DNA from 2 places in the Bacillus sp. LJBS17 genome. Region 2 is predicted to be linked to the other one. Evidence: a T-box and tRNA genes for the amino acid it is inferred to sense, from the RefSeq annotation. Region 2 holds a T-box; the other holds one or more tRNA genes.

Region 1 (9,776 bases), 1.5 Mb from region 2:
GAAGGTTAAGAGGAGCGCTTAGCGTAAGCGAAGGTGCGAATTGAAGCCCCAGTAAACGGCGTACGTAACTATAACGGTCCTAAGGTAGCGAAATTCCTTGTCGGGTAAGTTCCGACCCGCACGAAAGGCGCAACGATCTGGGCACTGTCTCAACGAGAGACTCGGTGAAATTATAGTACCTGTGAAGATGCAGGTTACCCGCGACAGGACGGAAAGACCCCGTGGAGCTTTACTGCAGCCTGATATTGAATGTTGGTACAGCTTGTACAGGATAGGTAGGAGCCTTGGAAACCGGAGCGCCAGCTTCGGTGGAGGCATCGGTGGGATACTACCCTGGCTGTATTGACCTTCTAACCCGCCGCCCTTATCGGGCGGGGAGACAGTGTCAGGTGGGCAGTTTGACTGGGGCGGTCGCCTCCTAAAAGGTAACGGAGGCGCCCAAAGGTTCCCTCAGAATGGTTGGAAATCATTCGCAGAGTGTAAAGGCACAAGGGAGCTTGACTGCGAGACCTACAAGTCGAGCAGGGACGAAAGTCGGGCTTAGTGATCCGGTGGTTCCGCATGGAAGGTACCATCGCTCAACGGATAAAAGCTACCCCGGGGATAACAGGCTTATCTCCCCAAGAGTCCACATCGACGGGGAGGTTTGGCACCTCGATGTCGGCTCATCGCATCCTGGGGCTGTAGTCGGTCCCAAGGGTTGGGCTGTTCGCCCATTAAAGCGGTACGCGAGCTGGGTTCAGAACGTCGTGAGACAGTTCGGTCCCTATCCGTCGCGGGCGCAGGAAATTTGAGAGGAGCTGTCCTTAGTACGAGAGGACCGGGATGGACGCACCGCTGGTGTACCAGTTGTTCTGCCAAGGGCATCGCTGGGTAGCTATGTGCGGACGGGATAAGTGCTGAAAGCATCTAAGCATGAAGCCCCCCTCAAGATGAGATTTCCCATTCCGTAAGGAAGTAAGATCCCTGAAAGATGATCAGGTTGATAGGTCTGAGGTGGAAGTGTGGCGACACATGGAGCTGACAGATACTAATCGATCGAGGACTTAACCACATTTTGAATGATGTCACACCTGTTATCTAGTTTTGAGAGAACACCTCTCTAAAGGCGGAAGGTAAGGAAACTCCGCTAAGGGCTCTCACATCCTGTGAGAAACGCCCAGTACCTTCATCCTGAAGGCATTTGTTTGGTGGCGATAGCGAAGAGGTCACACCCGTTCCCATACCGAACACGGAAGTTAAGCTCTTCAGCGCCGATGGTAGTCGGGGGTTTCCCCCTGTGAGAGTAGGACGCCGCCAAGCAATTGCACGTTAGTGCAAGTATGGAGGATTAGCTCAGCTGGGAGAGCATCTGCCTTACAAGCAGAGGGTCGGCGGTTCGAGCCCGTCATCCTCCACCATTTTTCATTATACATATCGGTTTTACATATATGCCGGTGTAGCTCAATTGGTAGAGCAACTGACTTGTAATCAGTAGGTTGGGGGTTCAAGTCCTCTTGCCGGCACCACTTTTATATGATATAATATTCAAGTCTCTTGTAAGAAGAGCCATTAGCTCAGTTGGTAGAGCATCTGACTTTTAATCAGAGGGTCGAAGGTTCGAGTCCTTCATGGCTCACCATTTACATGTTGCGGATGTGGCGGAATTGGCAGACGCGCTAGAATCAGGCTCTAGTGTCTTTACAGACGTGGGGGTTCAAGTCCCTTCATCCGCACCATTTCTGCGGAAGTAGTTCAGTGGTAGAACACCACCTTGCCAAGGTGGGGGTCGCGGGTTCGAATCCCGTCTTCCGCTCCAACTATACCATCCACGCCGGGGTGGTGGAATTGGCAGACACACAGGACTTAAAATCCTGCGGTAGGTGACTACCGTGCCGGTTCAAGTCCGGCCCTCGGCATTAAGTGTTGCGCCCGTAGCTCAATTGGATAGAGCGTTTGACTACGGATCAAAAGGTTAGGGGTTCGACTCCTCTCGGGCGCGCCATGATCTATATGAAATCGGGAAGTAGCTCAGCTTGGTAGAGCACATGGTTTGGGACCATGGGGTCGCAGGTTCGAATCCTGTCTTCCCGACCATTCTTGGGGCCTTAGCTCAGCTGGGAGAGCGCCTGCTTTGCACGCAGGAGGTCAGCGGTTCGATCCCGCTAGGCTCCACTTGGTTTCAAAAAATATTTGGCGGTGTAGCTCAGCTGGCTAGAGCGTACGGTTCATACCCGTGAGGTCGGGGGTTCGATCCCCTCCGCCGCTACCAATGGACCTTTAGCTCAGTTGGTTAGAGCAGACGGCTCATAACCGTCCGGTCGTAGGTTCGAGTCCTACAAGGTCCACCACTATACGGAGGAATACCCAAGTCTGGCTGAAGGGATCGGTCTTGAAAACCGACAGGGGTGTCAAAGCCCGCGGGGGTTCGAATCCCTCTTCCTCCGCCATACATATTCCTAATCATCGCGGGGTGGAGCAGTTCGGTAGCTCGTCGGGCTCATAACCCGAAGGTCGCAGGTTCAAATCCTGCCCCCGCAACCAAATTTTAAAATGGTCCGGTAGTTCAGTTGGTTAGAATGCCTGCCTGTCACGCAGGAGGTCGCGGGTTCGAGTCCCGTCCGGACCGCCATTTAAATACTTAGGCTCGGTAGCTCAGTTGGTAGAGCAACGGACTGAAAATCCGTGTGTCGGCGGTTCGATTCCGTCCCGAGCCACCATTTATCAATATATTTTGGCGGTTGTGGCGAAGTGGTTAACGCACCAGATTGTGGCTCTGGCATTCGTGGGTTCGATTCCCATCAATCGCCCCAAATAAAAATTGCGGGTGTAGTTTAGTGGTAAAACCTCAGCCTTCCAAGCTGATGTCGTGGGTTCGATTCCCATCACCCGCTCCATTTCTATATCGTCATGGGCCTGTAGCTCAGCTGGTTAGAGCGCACGCCTGATAAGCGTGAGGTCGATGGTTCGAGTCCATTCAGGCCCACCATGACTTTTGTATTCCACAGTAGCTCAGTGGTAGAGCTATCGGCTGTTAACCGATCGGTCGCAGGTTCGAATCCTGCCTGTGGAGCCAAATGGAGAAGTACTCAAGTGGCTGAAGAGGCGCCCCTGCTAAGGGTGTAGGTCGTGTAAGCGGCGCGAGGGTTCAAATCCCTCCTTCTCCGCCATATGATTACAGATATCATAATTATCGGCCCGTTGGTCAAGCGGTTAAGACACCGCCCTTTCACGGCGGTAACACGGGTTCGAATCCCGTACGGGTCATCCAGAAGCCTTGCATATCCTGCAAGGTTTTTTTGTTTTCTAAATCATGATATGTCTTAGATTTTGTTCTTTATTTTAAAAACAGACTACAAAAATCTCCATATATTTCGTTTTTCTTCAGAAAATGAAGTTAATTGTCTATAAGTATAAGCGCTTTCAGGAAAGGGCTTTTTTTTATTTCTTCGAATAAATACTATAAATGAAAACTATGATGTCAGAAAGGATGATTACATGGCCGCTGCCAGCCCGACAGCACATGATGTTTATCTTTTTCACGAAGGCAGTCTGTTTAAAAGCTATCAGCTGTTTGGCTCGCATTACCGCGAGCTGAATGGCAAAAGCGGATATGAATTCTGTGTGTGGGCGCCTCATGCGTCGGAAGTACGAGTGGCTGGAGATTTTAACAGCTGGTCTGGAGAAGAGCATGTGATGCACAGAGTGAATGATAATGGCATTTGGACGTTATTTATTCCAGGTATAGGAGAAAAGGAACGATATAAATATGAAATCGTGACGAATAACGGTGAGATCAGGCTGAAGGCAGATCCATACGCTATTTATTCAGAAGTCAGACCAAACACAGCGTCACTTACTTACGATTTGGAAGGGTACAGCTGGCAAGATCAAAAATGGCAAAAGAAACAGAAGGCTAAGACGCTGTATGAAAAACCTGTTTTCATTTATGAACTGCATCTTGGGTCTTGGAAGAAGCATTCTGATGGCAGGCATTATTCCTATAAAGAATTAAGTCAGACGCTTATCCCTTATATCAAGGAGCATGGGTTTACCCATATTGAACTGCTTCCGGTGTATGAGCATCCATATGATCGTTCATGGGGGTACCAAGGAACGGGGTATTACAGCCCGACAAGCAGGTTTGGCCCGCCGCATGATCTGATGAAGTTTGTTGATGAATGTCATCAACAAAATATCGGAGTCATTTTGGATTGGGTCCCCGGACATTTTTGTAAAGATGCACATGGCCTTTATATGTTTGATGGAGAACCGCTTTATGAATACAAAGAAGAACGTGATCGGGAGAACTGGTTATGGGGCACGGCAAACTTTGACCTGGGGAAACCGGAAGTTCATAGTTTTTTAATTTCGAATGCGTTGTACTGGGCGGAATTCTATCATATAGATGGATTTAGGGTTGATGCAGTGGCTAATATCCTGTATTGGCCAAATCAGGATGAACGCCACACGAATCCATATGCTGTTGATTTTTTAAAAAAACTCAATCAAACCATGAGAGAGGCATATCCACATGTGATGATGATTGCGGAAGATTCTACAGAATGGCCTCAAGTGACAGGTGCCGTTGAGGAAGGGGGGCTTGGTTTTCATTATAAATGGAATATGGGATGGATGAATGACGTACTGAAATACATGGAGACGCCGCCCGAAGAAAGGCGGCATTGTCATCAGCTTATCTCTTTTTCATTACTATATGCGTTTAGTGAACATTTTGTATTGCCGTTTTCTCATGATGAAGTCGTATACGGAAAAAAATCACTTCTTAATAAAATGCCTGGCGACTACTGGCAGAAATTTGCCCAGTATCGGCTTTTGCTGGGCTATATGACAGTGCATCCCGGAAAGAAATTGATCTTTATGGGATCAGAGTTTGCCCAATTTGATGAATGGAAAGATACAGAACAGCTTGATTGGTTTTTGGACTCCTTCCCCATGCATCAGAAAGCCAGCGTTTTTACGCAAGATCTTCTCCGCTTTTACCAAAAAAGCAAAATCCTTTATGAGCATGACCATCGTGCACAATCGTTTGAATGGATTGATGTCCATAATGACGAACAATCAATCTTTTCTTTTATTCGTTATGGCAAAAAGCACGGTGAGGCGCTTGTCATCATTTGTAATTTTACACCCGTGGTCTATCATCAATATGATGTTGGAGTTCCTTTTTTTACTCAATACATTGAAGTGCTTAACAGTGACAGTGAAACATATGGAGGCTCAGGGCAAATCAACAAAAAGCCGTTATCGGCCAAAAAGGGAGCACTTCATCATAAACCGTGTTATATCACGATGACCATCCCCCCTTACGGCATCTCGATTTTACGGGCGGTTAAAAAAAGAGGAGAGATAAAAAGATGAAAAAACAATGTGTAGCCATGCTCCTTGCCGGCGGGAAGGGCAGCCGTCTCAGCGGATTAACAAAAAATATGGCCAAACCGGCTGTATCTTTCGGGGGAAAATACAGGATTATTGATTTTACCCTAAGCAACTGTTCTAATTCAGGCATAGACACAGTCGGGATTTTAACGCAATATCAGCCGCTTGAGCTGAATTCCTATATTGGGATCGGCAGTGCATGGGACCTGGATAGATATAATGGCGGCGTGACGGTTTTACCCCCTTATGCCGAGTCATCAGAAGTCAAATGGTATAAAGGGACGGCAAGCGCCATTTATGAAAATCTCAATTATTTGAATCAGTATGATCCGGAGTATGTACTGATTTTATCAGGAGATCACATATACAAAATGGACTACGGCAAAATGCTTGATTATCACATTGAAAAGAAAGCAGATGTGACCATCTCTGTCATCGAAGTGGGCTGGGAGGAAGCAAGCCGGTTCGGCATCATGAAGGCCAATCCAGATGGGACGATCACACATTTTGATGAAAAGCCCAAATTCCCTAAGAGCAATCTTGCCTCAATGGGAATTTATATATTCAATTGGCAGCTTTTGAAACAGTATCTTGAGATGGACGATCAAAACCCTTATTCTAGCCACGACTTCGGCAAAGACATTATTCCTCTGCTTTTGGAGGAGAAAAAGAAGCTTTCTGCTTATCCGTTCAAGGGATATTGGAAGGATGTCGGAACGGTGCAGAGCTTGTGGGAAGCCAATATGGATTTGTTAAAAGAGGACTCGGAGCTGAAGCTGTTTGAACGCAAATGGAAAATTTACTCCGTCAATCCAAATCAGCCTCCGCAATTTATTTCATCTGATGCGCAGGTTCAAGATTCGCTTGTGAACGAAGGTTGTGTTGTATATGGAAATGTGTCTCACTCCGTTCTTTTTCAAGGTGTGACTGTCGGTAAGCATACGACTGTTACATCATCCGTCATAATGCCGGATGTGACGATTGGGGAGCATGTAGTCATTGAAAATGCCATTGTTCCTAATGGGATGGTGCTGCCGGATGGCGCAGTGATTCGCTCCGAAAAAGACATTGAAGAGGTGCTGCTCGTTTCAGAGGAATTTGTAGAAAAAGAATTGATTTAATTACTGAAGAGGGGGCAGAGTCAGTGTTCAATAATCAAATGTTAGGTGTTATAGATGAAACCACATATAAGCATTCTCTTCAGGATTTAACAGCACAGCGGTCGCTCGGGGCGATCCCTTTTGCCGGCAGGTACCGACTGATTGATTTTATGCTTTCCAACATGGTGAATGCGGATATTAGGAGTGTTGCAATTTTTCCGAAGTATCGTTACCGTTCGCTCATGGATCACCTTGGGGCGGGTAAGGAATGGGATTTGCACCGGAAAAAGGACGGCCTCTTTTTTTTCCCGTCTCCCCATCTTCATCACGAATACGATGAATTCGGTTCCTTTCGCCAGTTTTCGGACCATCTAGATTACTTCCACAGAAGCACTCAGCAATATGCTGTAATCTCCAACAGCCATACCGTATGCAACATTCAATTTCAATATGTGCTGAAACGCCATCAGGAGGTTGGCTGCGATGTCACCGAGGTATTTCAGGACGGCCAGTCGCTGCAAATTTATATCATGTCTACAACACTTTTAAAAGATTTGATCTACGGACATAGTGAAAAAGGCTATAAAACCATTCAGGAGGCTGTTGAAAAGGAAGCTTCCGCTCTGACCATTTGCCCTTATGAATATTCAGGTTATGCCGCAGTTATTGATTCGGTGGAAAAATATTATACCCACAGTATGGAACTCATTCAGCCCCGTTTTTGGCAGCAGGTGTTTTTGCCGCAGCAGCCTATCTACACAAAAGTGAAGGATGAACCGCCGACGAAATACGGAAAACACAGCACTGTCAAAAATTCTTTGGTGGCAAACGGCTGTGTGCTTGAAGGAGAGGTTGAAAACTGCATTTTGTTCAGGGCGGTCCATGTCGGAAAGGGTACGAAGCTGAAAAACTGTATTATTATGCAAAAAACGCAGATTGGCGAGGATTGTCTTCTTGAGCAGGTCATTTCGGATAAGGACGTTAAAATCGGCAAGGCGACGGAAGCTGCTGGAACAGCTGACCAGCCGCTTGTATTAAGAAAAGGTTTGGTGCAAGGAGAGCTGATGAATTCTTGAAGATATTATTTGCTGTGTCTGAATGCACCCCATTTGTTAAATCAGGAGGTCTTGCCGATGTAGCAGGCGCTCTTCCGAAGGCGCTTGCGCGATTAGGCAATGAAGTATATGTGATGCTGCCGAAGTACAGCCAAATACCTGAGCTGTGGAAAAAGCGTATGAAGAAAAAGGCTGAGTGCACCGTAGCTGTCGGCTGGCGTCAGCAATATTGCGGAATTGAACATATGGACGAAGATGATGTGAATTATTACTTCATCGACAATGAGTACTATTTCAACAGGGATTCGTTGTACGGGCATTATGATGACGGTGAGCGGTTTGCCTTTTTTTCAAGAGCTGTGCTGGAGGCTGCCAAAGTTGTGAATGTTCAAGCCGATATTGTTCATACTCACGATTGGCATACAGCGATGGTCAATTATTTGCTGAAAGAGGAGTACAGAAAACATCCTTTTTATGAACGGATGAAAAGCGTGCTCACGATCCACAACCTGCAGTTTCAAGGCATATTCCCTCCTGATGTCACACATGACTTGCTGGGTCTTGAGATGGATCATTTTCATTATGAAAGGTTAGAATGCAACGGATTTGTTAATTTTATGAAGGCGGGCATCATTGCGGCTGATCATGTGACAACTGTGAGCCCCACTTACAGAAATGAAATCATGACGCCGTATTATGGTGAGCAGCTGGAACAGGTTTTGCAATATAGGGAAAATGATGTAACCGGCATATTAAATGGCATTGATGATACGTTCTATCAGCCGAAAAGCGATCCTTATATAGAGGCGCAATACGATTCAGGGGATCTTGCATGCAAGTTGGAAAACAAAACGAAGCTTCAGCGGCGGATGGGGCTTCCAGAGAAAAACGATATTCCGCTGATCAGTATGGTGACAAGGCTCACTAAACAAAAGGGGCTTGATCTTGTCCGCAGAATTATGCATGAACTTCTTGAGGAGCAAGACATACAGCTGGTTGTGCTGGGCACAGGAGAACGTGAATTTGAAGATTATTTCCGGTATGCAGAATTTGCTTTTCATGAGAAGTGCCGGGCTTATATCGGGTTTGATGAGCCGCTAGCCCATCAAATTTATGCGGGCTCTGATATGTTTTTGATGCCGTCGAAATTTGAGCCGTGCGGTTTGGGGCAGCTCATTGCTCTTCAATATGGCGCCATTCCGATTGTCAGGGAAACGGGCGGTCTTTACGACACTGTCCGTGCCTATCAGGAGGAAGAGGGAACGGGCAATGGCTTTACGTTTTCCGCCTTTAATGCGCATGATCTGAAATTTACGATAGAAAGGGCACTGTCGTTTTATCGCCAACAGGATGTATGGAAGAGCATCGTGAAGACCGCTATGAATGCAGATTACAGCTGGGGGAAGTCGGCTAAAGAGTATCAGCGTATTTTCGAGCAGGTGACAAGGAGTGGACGGGATGTTCTCGAGTAAAGAACGCTTTGCAGACTTATTTTTAAAGCGTCTGGAAATGACGTGCGGAAAAAGCTTTAAAGATTCTGCCAAGCTGGATCAATATAAAACGTTGGGCAATATGGTCAGAGAGTATATCAGCGCTGATTGGATCGAAACGAATGAAAAAAGCAGATCAAATTCCGGGAAGCAGACATATTATTTATCAATCGAATTTCTGCTCGGTCAGCTCCTTGAGCAAAACTTAATGAATCTTGGTGTTCGTGATGTTGTAGAAGCTGGTTTAAAGGAAATCGGCATCAATTTAGAGGAGATCCTTCAGATAGAGAACGATGCAGGTCTCGGCAATGGCGGACTTGGCCGCTTGGCCGCTTGCTTTTTAGATTCGCTTGCTTCGTTGAACCTGCCTGGGCACGGCATGGGCATACGTTATAAGCATGGTTTGTTTGAGCAAAAAATTGTAGACGGGCATCAGGTGGAGCTGCCTGAGCAATGGCTGAAAAACGGGAACGTATGGGAAGTAAGGAATGCGGATCAAGCAGTGGACGTGCCGTTTTGGGGCGAAGTCCATATGACAGAAAAAAGCGGGCGCCTGCATTTTCGCCACGAACAAGCGACAATTGTTACCGCTGTTCCTTATGATATACCGATCATCGGCTATGAAACGGGCACTGTCAACACGTTAAGGCTTTGGAACGCCGAGCCCTATGCGCATTATCACGGCGGTAATATTTTGTCTTATAAGCGGGAAACAGAAGCGGTTTCTGAATTCTTATATCCCGATGACACCC
Region 2 (9,776 bases):
CGGAATGTTCACCTGGCTGACAAGCTCTTCATAATACTCATCCTCACTGTGCCTGATGACGCACACGTCCACACCGATTGATTCGAGCGTCCGGATCGTGTCATATAAGGTTTCGCCTTTTTGCACGCTTGTGCTCGTTCCATCAAGGTTTAGCACATTCATGCCCAGCTTTTTTTCTGCGACCTCAAAGCTGAACCGCGTTCTCGTGCTCGGTTCGAAAAACAGGTTTGCGGCAAACTTTCCTGTAAGCTGATTGTCTGTTTTTCCGCTTTTGAGATCTTGTGCTGTTTGAAGCAAATCTTTGATTTCATCAGCTCTGAGTTCACTCATCGTCGTTAAATGCTTCATGTTCTTTCCCCTCTCTTTTCAACTTAAGGCTGAAAAAAACCCCGGTCTAAGATAGACTCGGGGTATGGTTAAATAGAGGGCAGCATTGAAGCTTCCTTCTCTTCATAACCCTTCCAAGCCTCTCTGGACTTTCATTAAAAGGTTTTAAATATGAGGTTGTTCAGATGTGTCTGCCTGCTCTTCCTTCGCCTTCGGAAGAATCAGGTTTAAGATGACACCGACAATTGCGGCAAGCGCCATTCCTGACACTTGGAATCCGCCTTGAGATACTTGGATAAAAGCGCCTCCTACACCGATGACAAGGATTACTGATGTAATAATGAGGTTTCTGTTGTTTTCATAATCAATTTTGTTGTCAATCAGCATTCTCAGGCCGCTTGAAGCAATGATTCCGAACAGCAGGAAGGAGACGCCTCCCATGACCGCTGACGGCACTGAACTGATCAGCGCTGAAATTTTGCCGATAAAGCCGAAGCAACAGGCAATCACTGCCGCTCCTCCGATGACAAAGACGCTGAATACTCTTGTGATGGCCAGCACGCCAATGTTTTCTCCGTAAGTCGTTGTCGGCGGACCGCCGATCAGGGAAGCGAGGATTGTCGCCACACTGTCACCCATAATAGAGCGATGAAGACCTGGCTTTTTAATGAAGTCTTGTCCGACAACCTTGCTCAGCACCATTTGGTGGCCGATATGCTCTGACATTGTGACAAATGCGACAGGAACCATTGCGGCTGCGATGCCGAGTGTAACTGACGGTGAATAATCTTTGAACGGAATGATAAATTCAGGCACTGCAAACCATTTCGCGTCAAGCACCGGCTGGAAGTTGACAATCCCTTGAGTAAGGGCAAACAGGTATCCGCCGATGATTCCGATCAGAACCGGAATCAGGCTTAGAAATCCTCGTAAAAAAATTGCACAAATAATCGTAATTGCCAGCGTAACTCCTGCGACACTAAAGTGCTTTAAGCTGTAGACCAACTCACTCGCGTTCGGATCAGCATACATCGCCATGTTTACTGCAGTGCTTGCCAGTCCCAGCCCGATGACGATAATAACAGGCCCTACGACTACAGGCGGGAGAATCTTCATCAGCCATCCTGTTCCAAGCTGCCTAATCAATAAGGCAATCAGCCCGTACACCAGCCCTGCAAGAAACGCTCCAACCATTGCCGCTCCCGGCCCGCCGGTCGCTTTTACCAGAATGATCGGAGAAATAAAGGCGAAGGATGAACCGAGATACGCCGGAATTTGTCCTTTGGTAATAAGAAGGTACGCCAGTGTTCCGATGCCGCTTGTCACCAACGCCACAGCAGGACTCATTCCGACGAGCTTCGGAACCAAAATGGTTGAGCCAAACATGGCAAACAAATGCTGAAGGCTGAATGAAACCCAAGAGAAAGGTGTCGGGACATCCCTGACCCCTAAATTTACTTTTTTCTTACTCATGATGATTTCCCCCTGATTGTTGACTTTCATTTTAGGATGACTCAATGACTGTATAAAAAAACCTCTTTGCTTTTTTACGCAAAGAGGCATACAAAGACCTGCCGAATGCTTTTTGGGCCTTTGTTGTGCACCTCTTTGCAACCTCTCTGGATTGCCCTTAAAAAGGTGATCTATTATTCGTTTTCATAAATGGCGACGAGATCGTTTTGGTCTACCTCATCAAGCTGAACCATAACCTTTTCTGACTTTGATGTCGGGATGTTTTTCCCGATATAATCCGCTCGGATCGGCAGCTCCCGGTGTCCTCTGTCCACAAGCACTGCAAGCTGAATGGAGGAAGGTCTGCCTACATCAACAAGCGCATCCATTCCTGCTCTGACTGTTCTTCCGGTATACAGAACATCATCAACGAGAATGACTTTTTGATCTGTAATATCTACCGGAATATCTGCACCTTTTACAAGCGGTTCATCGTTGCTCGTTTTTTTAGAAAGATCGTCTCTGTAAAGAGTAATATCAATTTCACCGACTGTAACAGGGTTTCCCTCAATCTGTTCAATGCGTTCCGCAAGGCGTTTTGCCAGGTAAATCCCTCTTGTCTTAATGCCGACAAGAATGCAGTTATTCATTCCTTTATTGCGTTCGATCATTTCGTGAGCAATCCTGGTCAGCGCCCGTCTGATTGCCTGTTCGTCGAGAATGACAGCTTTTTGATTCAATGTGTGACACCTCACAGTTCATATAGAAGAAAAAACCCCTCCTGCCAGAGCATAGAGGGGTTTTAGGACAAGGTGCGCGCCTATACACGCATCCCGTCTATCCGTTATCCTTCTCAGCCTCTCTGGACTGTTTTAAAGAATCTATTCAGCTTCGTTTATTATTTCAGAAAAGAAACCCTCTGTCAACCGTTTTTTCTGAGGTTTTCGATTATTTCTGCCATATCCTCAGGAAGCGGCGCTTCAAATTCGACATATTCTCCTGTTCGTGGATGGTCAAAACCTAAAACTCCCGCGTGAAGCGCTTGGCCATTAAAGTCGATTGTTTTTCTTGGGCCGTATTTCGGATCGCCTGCTAATGGGAATCCAATATATTTCATATGAACACGAATTTGATGGGTTCTCCCTGTTTCAAGCTGGCATTCCACTAACGTAAAATCCTGAAAACGCTCTAGTACATGAAAATGAGTGACAGCGCTTTTGCCATCACGTGTCACAGTCATGCTTTGACGGTCTTTCTTATCTCGTCCGATCGGCGCGTCAATTGTGCCGTCATCGTGAGAAATAAGCCCGTGGACAACTGCCGTATATTTCCGCGTGACCGTTTTGTTGACCAATTGGTTTACAAGTGACTCGTGCGCCATATCATTTTTCGCCACCATTAATAAACCGGACGTGTCCTTATCGATTCTGTGAACAATACCCGGACGCATCACGCCATTTATTCCGGAAAGGTCTGTGCAATGAGCCATAAGGCCGTTTACAAGTGTGCCCGTAAGATGCCCGGGTGCTGGGTGAACAACCATTCCGCGAGGTTTGTTGACGACCAGCACATCCTGGTCCTCATAATAAATATCCAGATCCATAGGCTCTGCCAGGACGTCGAGCGCTTCCGGTTCGGGTACAGTGACGGTCACCTGATCACCCGGCTGAATTTTATAATTCGCTTTCACCGCGCTTCCATTCACGACAACCTGTCCGTCTTTTACCCATTGCTGAACCTGGGTTCTTGACCAATCATTCTCAGTCGATGCCAAAAATTTATCAATCCGCTCACTTTTTTGTTCTTCTGAAGCGGTTATATCAATTTGATTCATGCTATTGCTCCTTTTTCTTTTTCCCGCTGTCCAACAGCATTTGTATAAATAAAAGCATTACGCCGACACATAGTGAAGAGTCCGCGATGTTAAATATCGGGTAATTGTAATTGACAATAATAACATGGATAAAATCCACAACTTCCTGTCTGACAGCCCGATCGATAAAGTTGCCGATGGCACCGCCAAGCATAAGTCCGAGGGCAACGCCAAGAAGCCTTTGTCCTTTTGTATAACGCTGTATGTAATAAACAATACCAATAATAACAGCGGTTGTTATGAGGTAGAAAAACCACATTTGACCCGCTAATATCCCCCATGCAGCACCCGTATTGCGATGGGAGGTGATATAGAATACCTGATCAATGATCGGAATGCTTTGGCCAAGTTCCATGTTCTTAACAACTAGCCATTTTGTCAATTGATCGGCTGCAATAATAAGTAGTGCAATCATATAATACAGCACAAACGTTCCTCCAGTTTACGGTTACTTTAATCCATTATGCATTTTATCAATAAAAAGCACTGGAGTAAAGAAATATCAGGCATATTAACCGGCCAGACACTGTTATTCATACAGTGCCTGACCATATTCGATATCCGTTGATTTCCATATCGGAAGCGTTTTTTTCTCAAATTGGACAGAATAAAGAAAATCGTTTGCTGTTCGGGCCGTCGGCAGCACCGCTAGCTTTGAAAGAGGAATGGGAGCCCCGGTTTCTTCACAGTATCCGAATGTGCCGTTTTCGATTTTGGACAATGCAAGGAGAACGTCTTGAAGCTCTTCTTTAATATGATAGATCAGAGTTGCTTTTTGTTTATGATTGATTGCTGCTTGCGGGCTTGTAGAAACCTGAAAGCAAGAATACTCAAATAATCTCGACTGTAATTCTTCTTTCATCAGAAGAAGTTCCGTATAAATTGCGGTCAGTTGATCATTCATTCTTCACAACTCCTGCTCTTAACGTAGTACCTTTATTGTTGCCTATGAATGATGATCTAAAGCCCATAAGATTTTTCCTGCCGTTCTAAAGGATGTCACTCTTGGCACAAAAAAAGCCCGGCTTTTACGCCGGGCCCTTTTCATTATTTTTGATAGTATTTTTCAACGATTTCAGCGTTGCGTAATGAAAGTGTAGGATATTTCGGATTTGCACCTACATCTTTTGAAATCACACGTGATCTCTCACACATTTCGCCTTCCGCTTTCTCGACAGCGATTTTACCTGTCGCAAAGCTTTGCGCATCGTTCGGCGCATCATTTTCTTCGCTGATTGTCAGTTCAGACACAATAAACAGCTGAGAAAGGTTTTCTTTTATGGAAGCCAAGAGCTCTTTGTTTTCTTTGTTTGGATACAATTTCAGGTTTGCTTCCAAAGATTTACCGATAATTTTTTCATTTCGCGCAGTTTCTAACGCTTTTAGCACGTCATCACGAAGAGCCATAAAGCGGTCAAATTTTTCTTCAGTCACTTCACTGTTTGGAACCGCGATTGTTTCCGGCATATCGGTCAGCTGAACGCTCTGCTCTTCAACAAATGTTAAATGAGACCACAATTCGTCTGCCGTATGTGGAAGGATAGGCGCTGAAAGCTTCACTAATGCAAGAAGCGTTTCGTAGAATACTGTCTGCATGCTGCGTCTATCCGGATGATCCGCATGCTCGATGTAGACAATATCTTTTGCAAAATCAAGGTAGAATGAGCTCAATTCGATTGTGCAGAAATTATGAATGCTGTGATACACAACCGCAAATTCGTACTCATCATACGCTTTTTTCACTTTATCAATCAGCTTGTTCAGCTTAATCAGCATATACTGATCCACTTCACGAAGATCTTCGACAGCCACCGCATTTGTTTTTGGATCAAAATCGAAAAGGTTGCCGTGAAGGAAACGGAACGTGTTGCGGATTTTACGATATACTTCCGCAACCTGCTTTAGAATGGCGTCAGACACGCGAACGTCCGCCTGATAATCCACTGAAGATACCCATAATCTTAAGATGTCGGCACCAAGCTGTTTCATAACTTTAGCCGGAACAACAACGTTACCGATTGATTTACTCATCTTGCGTCCTTCTCCATCCAGTGCGAACCCATGGCTGAGCACACCTTTATACGGCGCTTTCCCTGTTACGGCTACTGCTGTAGAAAGAGAAGAGTTAAACCAGCCGCGATATTGGTCAGATCCCTCTAGGTATAAATCAGCCGGGCGAACGAGGTCATCACGTTCTTCAAGCACTGCTTGATGTGAAGAGCCTGAATCAAACCAAACATCCATGATATCCTGTTCTTTTGTAAATGTGCCGTTCGGGCTGCCAGGATGCGTAAAGCCTTCCGGAAGAAGATCCTTTGCTTCTTTTTCAAACCAAATGTTTGATCCGTGCTGTCTGAACAATTCAGAAACATGTTCAATGGTTTCATCTGTAATAATCGGTTCTCCGTTTTCAGCGTAAAATACCGGAATCGGCACACCCCACGCACGCTGTCTGGAAATACACCAGTCTCCGCGGTCCCGAACCATGTTGTGCAAACGCTGCTCGCCCCATTCAGGAACCCATTTGGTTTCTTTAATGGCATCCAGCAGGTCTGATCTGAAATCTTTAATAGACGCAAACCATTGCGCTGTCGCTCTGAAAATGGTTGGTTTTTTTGTTCTCCAATCATGCGGATAAGAGTGAGTAATGAATTCAAGCTTCACAAGTGCGCCTTTTTCATCGAGCTGCTGTGTGATCGCTTTGTTTGCATCATCATAGAACATGCCTTCAAACCCAGGAGCTTCGCTTGTCATTACACCTTTTTCATCAACCGGGCAAAGCACATCTAAACCGTATTTTTGGCCGATGATAAAGTCATCTTCCCCATGTCCTGGCGCTGTATGAACACAGCCTGTTCCGGCATCAGTTGTTACGTGTTCACCAAGCATAACGAGAGAGTCTCTGCCATATAGCGGGTGTTCAGCGATAATGTTCTCAAGGTCTTTCCCTTTGACCGTTCTTGTCACTTCATACTGATCAAATCCGCATGCCGATGCAACATTTTCGACTAAGGCACTTGCTACGACAAAGCGGTCTTCACCTACTGCAATCACGCTGTACTCAAGATCAGGGTGCACTGAGATTCCAAGGTTCGCCGGAATTGTCCAAGGCGTTGTTGTCCAAATGATGATGCGCTCGCCGTTTTCAAGAACGCCTTTTCCGTCTTTTACACCAAAAGCGACGTAAATAGATGCTGAACGTTTGTCTTGATATTCGATCTCGGCTTCAGCCAGAGCAGACTCACTTGAAGGTGACCAGTTAACCGGTTTAAGGCCTTTGTAAATGTAGCCTCGTTTTGCCATTTCACCAAATACGCGGATTTGCTGCGCTTCGTATTCCGGTTTTAATGTCACATATGGGTTTTCCCAGTCACCGCGGACACCAAGACGTTTGAATTGCTCACGCTGTCCCTCGATTTGCTTCCAAGCGTACTCTTCGCATAGTTTGCGGAATTCCGCTACTGACATTTCTTTGCGGTTGACCTTTTTGTTTTTTGTCAGAGCTGTTTCAATTGGCAATCCGTGTGTATCCCAGCCCGGCACATACGGTGCGTTGTAGCCGCTCATTGATTTATAGCGGACAATGAAGTCTTTCAAAATCTTGTTAAGTGCATGGCCCATATGGATGTCGCCGTTTGCATACGGAGGTCCGTCATGTAAAACAAATTTCGGGCGGTCTTTCGTCCGTTCCTGCACAAGACGATAGATATCCTCTTCCTCCCATTTCTTTTGAATATCAGGCTCACGGTTTGGCAAATTTCCACGCATCGGGAAATCTGTTTTTGGCATTAAGAGCGTGTCTTTAAAATCCATTTTCATTCCTCCACTGCATTTTTTCAGAAAATAAAAAAAGCCCTCTCATCCCATAAGGGACGAGAAAGCTTATCTCGCGGTACCACCCTTTTAGAAAAAGCCAGCATACGCTTTTTCCTCTTGAGCATCGTAACGTGATGAACGTCCTAACCTACTGTGAGTTCAGCAAGGAAACTAAAGGGCTGATCTACATGATTCCGGCCATCCCGGACTCTCACCATCTCCGGGTCGCTATGAAGGCCTGAAGGAAACATGACTGTCCCTTTCAACCGTTTTTTCATCTGAATTTATGAACGTATTATATTCGACAAGCTAAGAAAATGTCAAGATAATCAGAGAATTTATTCCTTTTCCTCAAATACAGCGTCGACTTCATACTCAAGGAGATGATCCCAATCGTCATTTTTCAGAAGATCAAGCTGAGCTTCAATCAGCATTTGGAAACGTGTTCTGAACACTTTAGACTGTTTTTTCAGCTCTTCAATTTCCATTGCAATTTTTCTTGATTTTGATAACGATTCGTTGATAATGCGATCAGCGTTTTTCTCCGCTTCCCGAACAATCAGCTTTGCCTCTTTTTGAGAATTGCGTTTTACGTCTTCAGCCGCTTCTTGAGCAACTAAAATTGATTTATTCAATGTTTCCTCAATATTGGCAAAGTGTCCGATTCTTTCATCTAGTTCATTGACTTTCGCTTCAAGCTCAGTTTTCTTGCGGAGAACAATTTCGTAATCTTTTCTGACTTGGGCTAGGAATTCATTTACTTCATCTTCATCATATCCGCGAAAACTTTTTGTAAACGTCTTGTTGTGAATATCATTTGGCGTTAATGGCATGATGCCACCTCCATTTTTACATTTCAGTACGGTTATCTAGTTCACATTATAAAACAAATTTCGCACAGATGGAGAAAAAAACTGAAAAACCGACTATTTTTGTCGTTCAAACGTAACTCTCCATTTGTCTTTTTTGGTTTTCCCTTCGATTTTTGTTAAGCTGCACCGGCCAAAACCTCTGATTGACAGCATGTCCCCTTCCGCGACTATGTATGAAGGATCTTCAACCACCTTCCAGTTCACTTTCACAAGGCCGTTTTTCACAAGCGTCTGTGATTTCTGGCGGGATTGCCTGCTCATAGAGGCGCAGACGGCGTCAAGCCTTAAAGAAGAAACCGTGTCATCTCTTATTTCGACATCAACTGCTGGAATGTTAAGGTCTGACAAGTCGATTTTCTCTAGGCTGACCGCCGCTTTGCCTGCTTGGGTCAGCTGTGCAGCCACAAAATCAGCGGTATCGGCTGAGACAATCAATTGCACTGCTGTCTCAGAAAACACGATGTCACCGAATTTTTGCCGCTTTAATCCTATGCCCATTAATGCACCAAGCAGAGAACGATGATCTACTGAGACAAACTTGTCAGCATAACGGACGTTAAACGCCTGCAGTTCAAAATCTGATTCTTCCGGAGTAATGTACTCTGGATACAGAATCGCCCGTTTCCGCTCCGCTCTGTCATAGCCGCCGGAAAAGGCAAGCCCGACATCTGCCTGTCCCGTAACAGCAGAGAGGATGACCTGCTCTCGGGGATCTAAAAAGTCGGTCAGCTTCATCCTGTACTGCTCCTGGACAATTCTTTTCCATTCGAGCGCTTGATCAATAAAGGCCCGCTCGTCTTTTCTGAAGTGCTGATATATATCGCTCATCGTCTTTCCCTTCTATGTAAAGAGGCTTGGCTGCTGCCAAGCCCCTATCAAACTGTCACATTAAAACGCAATCATGCGATAAAGTCCCCACAAGCCGGTTGTCGCAAACCGAAGCACAAGTATTGCTACGATTGGTGAAATATCCAGCATTGCAATCGGAGGAATGATTTTTCTGAATGGTTCGAGATATGGTTCACAAATCGAAGCCAAAAAACGCCCGACTGCTGTTTCCCTCGTACTCGGCACCCATGACATAAAAATATATATGATCAGGGCAAATGAGTATATTGTGATTAATAAGCTTAAAACCGAAAAAACTTGATAAAGGATCATCTCGCTTTACCACCTCTGATGTTCGTCTTCAGATATGAGCTCAGAAATTGTGCCTGATACATCTACGTTGTCAGGCGTGCAGAGGAAAATATCTGAGCCGATTCTTTGAATATCGCCGCCAATGGCATAAACGGTTCCGCTTAAAAAGTCAACAATCCGCTTCGCCTGGTCATGTTGTATCCGCTGAAGATTGACGACAACTGCCCGCCGGTTCTTCAAATGGTCGGCTATTTCCTGCGCCTCCGCATAAACGCGCGGCTCACTCAACACCACTT

Evidence for each region. The T-box of region 2 lies ahead of ileS (isoleucine--tRNA ligase). A T-box ahead of a tRNA ligase gene usually reads a tRNA of that ligase, here a tRNA-Ile.
Region 1: it has a tRNA-Ile gene. The T-box ahead of ileS (isoleucine--tRNA ligase) is inferred to sense a tRNA for this amino acid. The anticodon was not compared.

Annotation. Positions count from the first base shown of each region.
Region 1 covers NZ_CP079759.1:3,071,945-3,081,720, reverse strand. The annotation lists rRNA gene KXZ66_RS15995 (23S ribosomal RNA) at 1-1,054, shown strand, start outside; rRNA gene rrf (5S ribosomal RNA) at 1,187-1,302, shown strand; tRNA gene KXZ66_RS15985 (tRNA-Val) at 1,325-1,400, shown strand; tRNA gene KXZ66_RS15980 (tRNA-Thr) at 1,433-1,508, shown strand; tRNA gene KXZ66_RS15975 (tRNA-Lys) at 1,546-1,621, shown strand; tRNA gene KXZ66_RS15970 (tRNA-Leu) at 1,632-1,718, shown strand; tRNA gene KXZ66_RS15965 (tRNA-Gly) at 1,724-1,798, shown strand; tRNA gene KXZ66_RS15960 (tRNA-Leu) at 1,813-1,898, shown strand; tRNA gene KXZ66_RS15955 (tRNA-Arg) at 1,908-1,984, shown strand; tRNA gene KXZ66_RS15950 (tRNA-Pro) at 2,000-2,076, shown strand; tRNA gene KXZ66_RS15945 (tRNA-Ala) at 2,082-2,154, shown strand; tRNA gene KXZ66_RS15940 (tRNA-Met) at 2,175-2,251, shown strand; tRNA gene KXZ66_RS15935 (tRNA-Ile) at 2,254-2,330, shown strand; tRNA gene KXZ66_RS15930 (tRNA-Ser) at 2,337-2,429, shown strand; tRNA gene KXZ66_RS15925 (tRNA-Met) at 2,447-2,523, shown strand; tRNA gene KXZ66_RS15920 (tRNA-Asp) at 2,535-2,611, shown strand; tRNA gene KXZ66_RS15915 (tRNA-Phe) at 2,624-2,699, shown strand; tRNA gene KXZ66_RS15910 (tRNA-His) at 2,717-2,792, shown strand; tRNA gene KXZ66_RS15905 (tRNA-Gly) at 2,803-2,876, shown strand; tRNA gene KXZ66_RS15900 (tRNA-Ile) at 2,892-2,968, shown strand; tRNA gene KXZ66_RS15895 (tRNA-Asn) at 2,981-3,055, shown strand; tRNA gene KXZ66_RS15890 (tRNA-Ser) at 3,059-3,149, shown strand; tRNA gene KXZ66_RS15885 (tRNA-Glu) at 3,175-3,246, shown strand; gene glgB (1,4-alpha-glucan branching enzyme) at 3,478-5,361, shown strand; gene KXZ66_RS15875 (glucose-1-phosphate adenylyltransferase) at 5,358-6,500, shown strand; gene glgD (glucose-1-phosphate adenylyltransferase subunit GlgD) at 6,524-7,555, shown strand; gene glgA (glycogen synthase GlgA) at 7,552-9,006, shown strand; gene glgP (glycogen phosphorylase GlgP) at 8,993-9,776, shown strand, end outside.
Region 2 covers NZ_CP079759.1:1,592,043-1,601,818, reverse strand. The annotation lists gene KXZ66_RS08305 (aspartate carbamoyltransferase catalytic subunit) at 1-348, opposite strand, end outside; gene pyrP (uracil permease PyrP) at 493-1,800, opposite strand; gene pyrR (bifunctional pyrimidine operon transcriptional regulator/uracil phosphoribosyltransferase) at 1,974-2,519, opposite strand; gene KXZ66_RS08290 (RluA family pseudouridine synthase) at 2,702-3,613, opposite strand; gene lspA (signal peptidase II) at 3,615-4,079, opposite strand; gene ylyA (sporulation-related RNA polymerase-binding protein YlyA) at 4,182-4,556, opposite strand; gene ileS (isoleucine--tRNA ligase) at 4,700-7,465, opposite strand; T-box leader at 7,518-7,744, opposite strand; gene divIVA (septum site-determining protein DivIVA) at 7,807-8,301, opposite strand; gene KXZ66_RS08265 (YlmH family RNA-binding protein) at 8,395-9,168, opposite strand; gene KXZ66_RS08260 (YggT family protein) at 9,229-9,501, opposite strand; gene sepF (cell division protein SepF) at 9,508-9,776, opposite strand, start outside.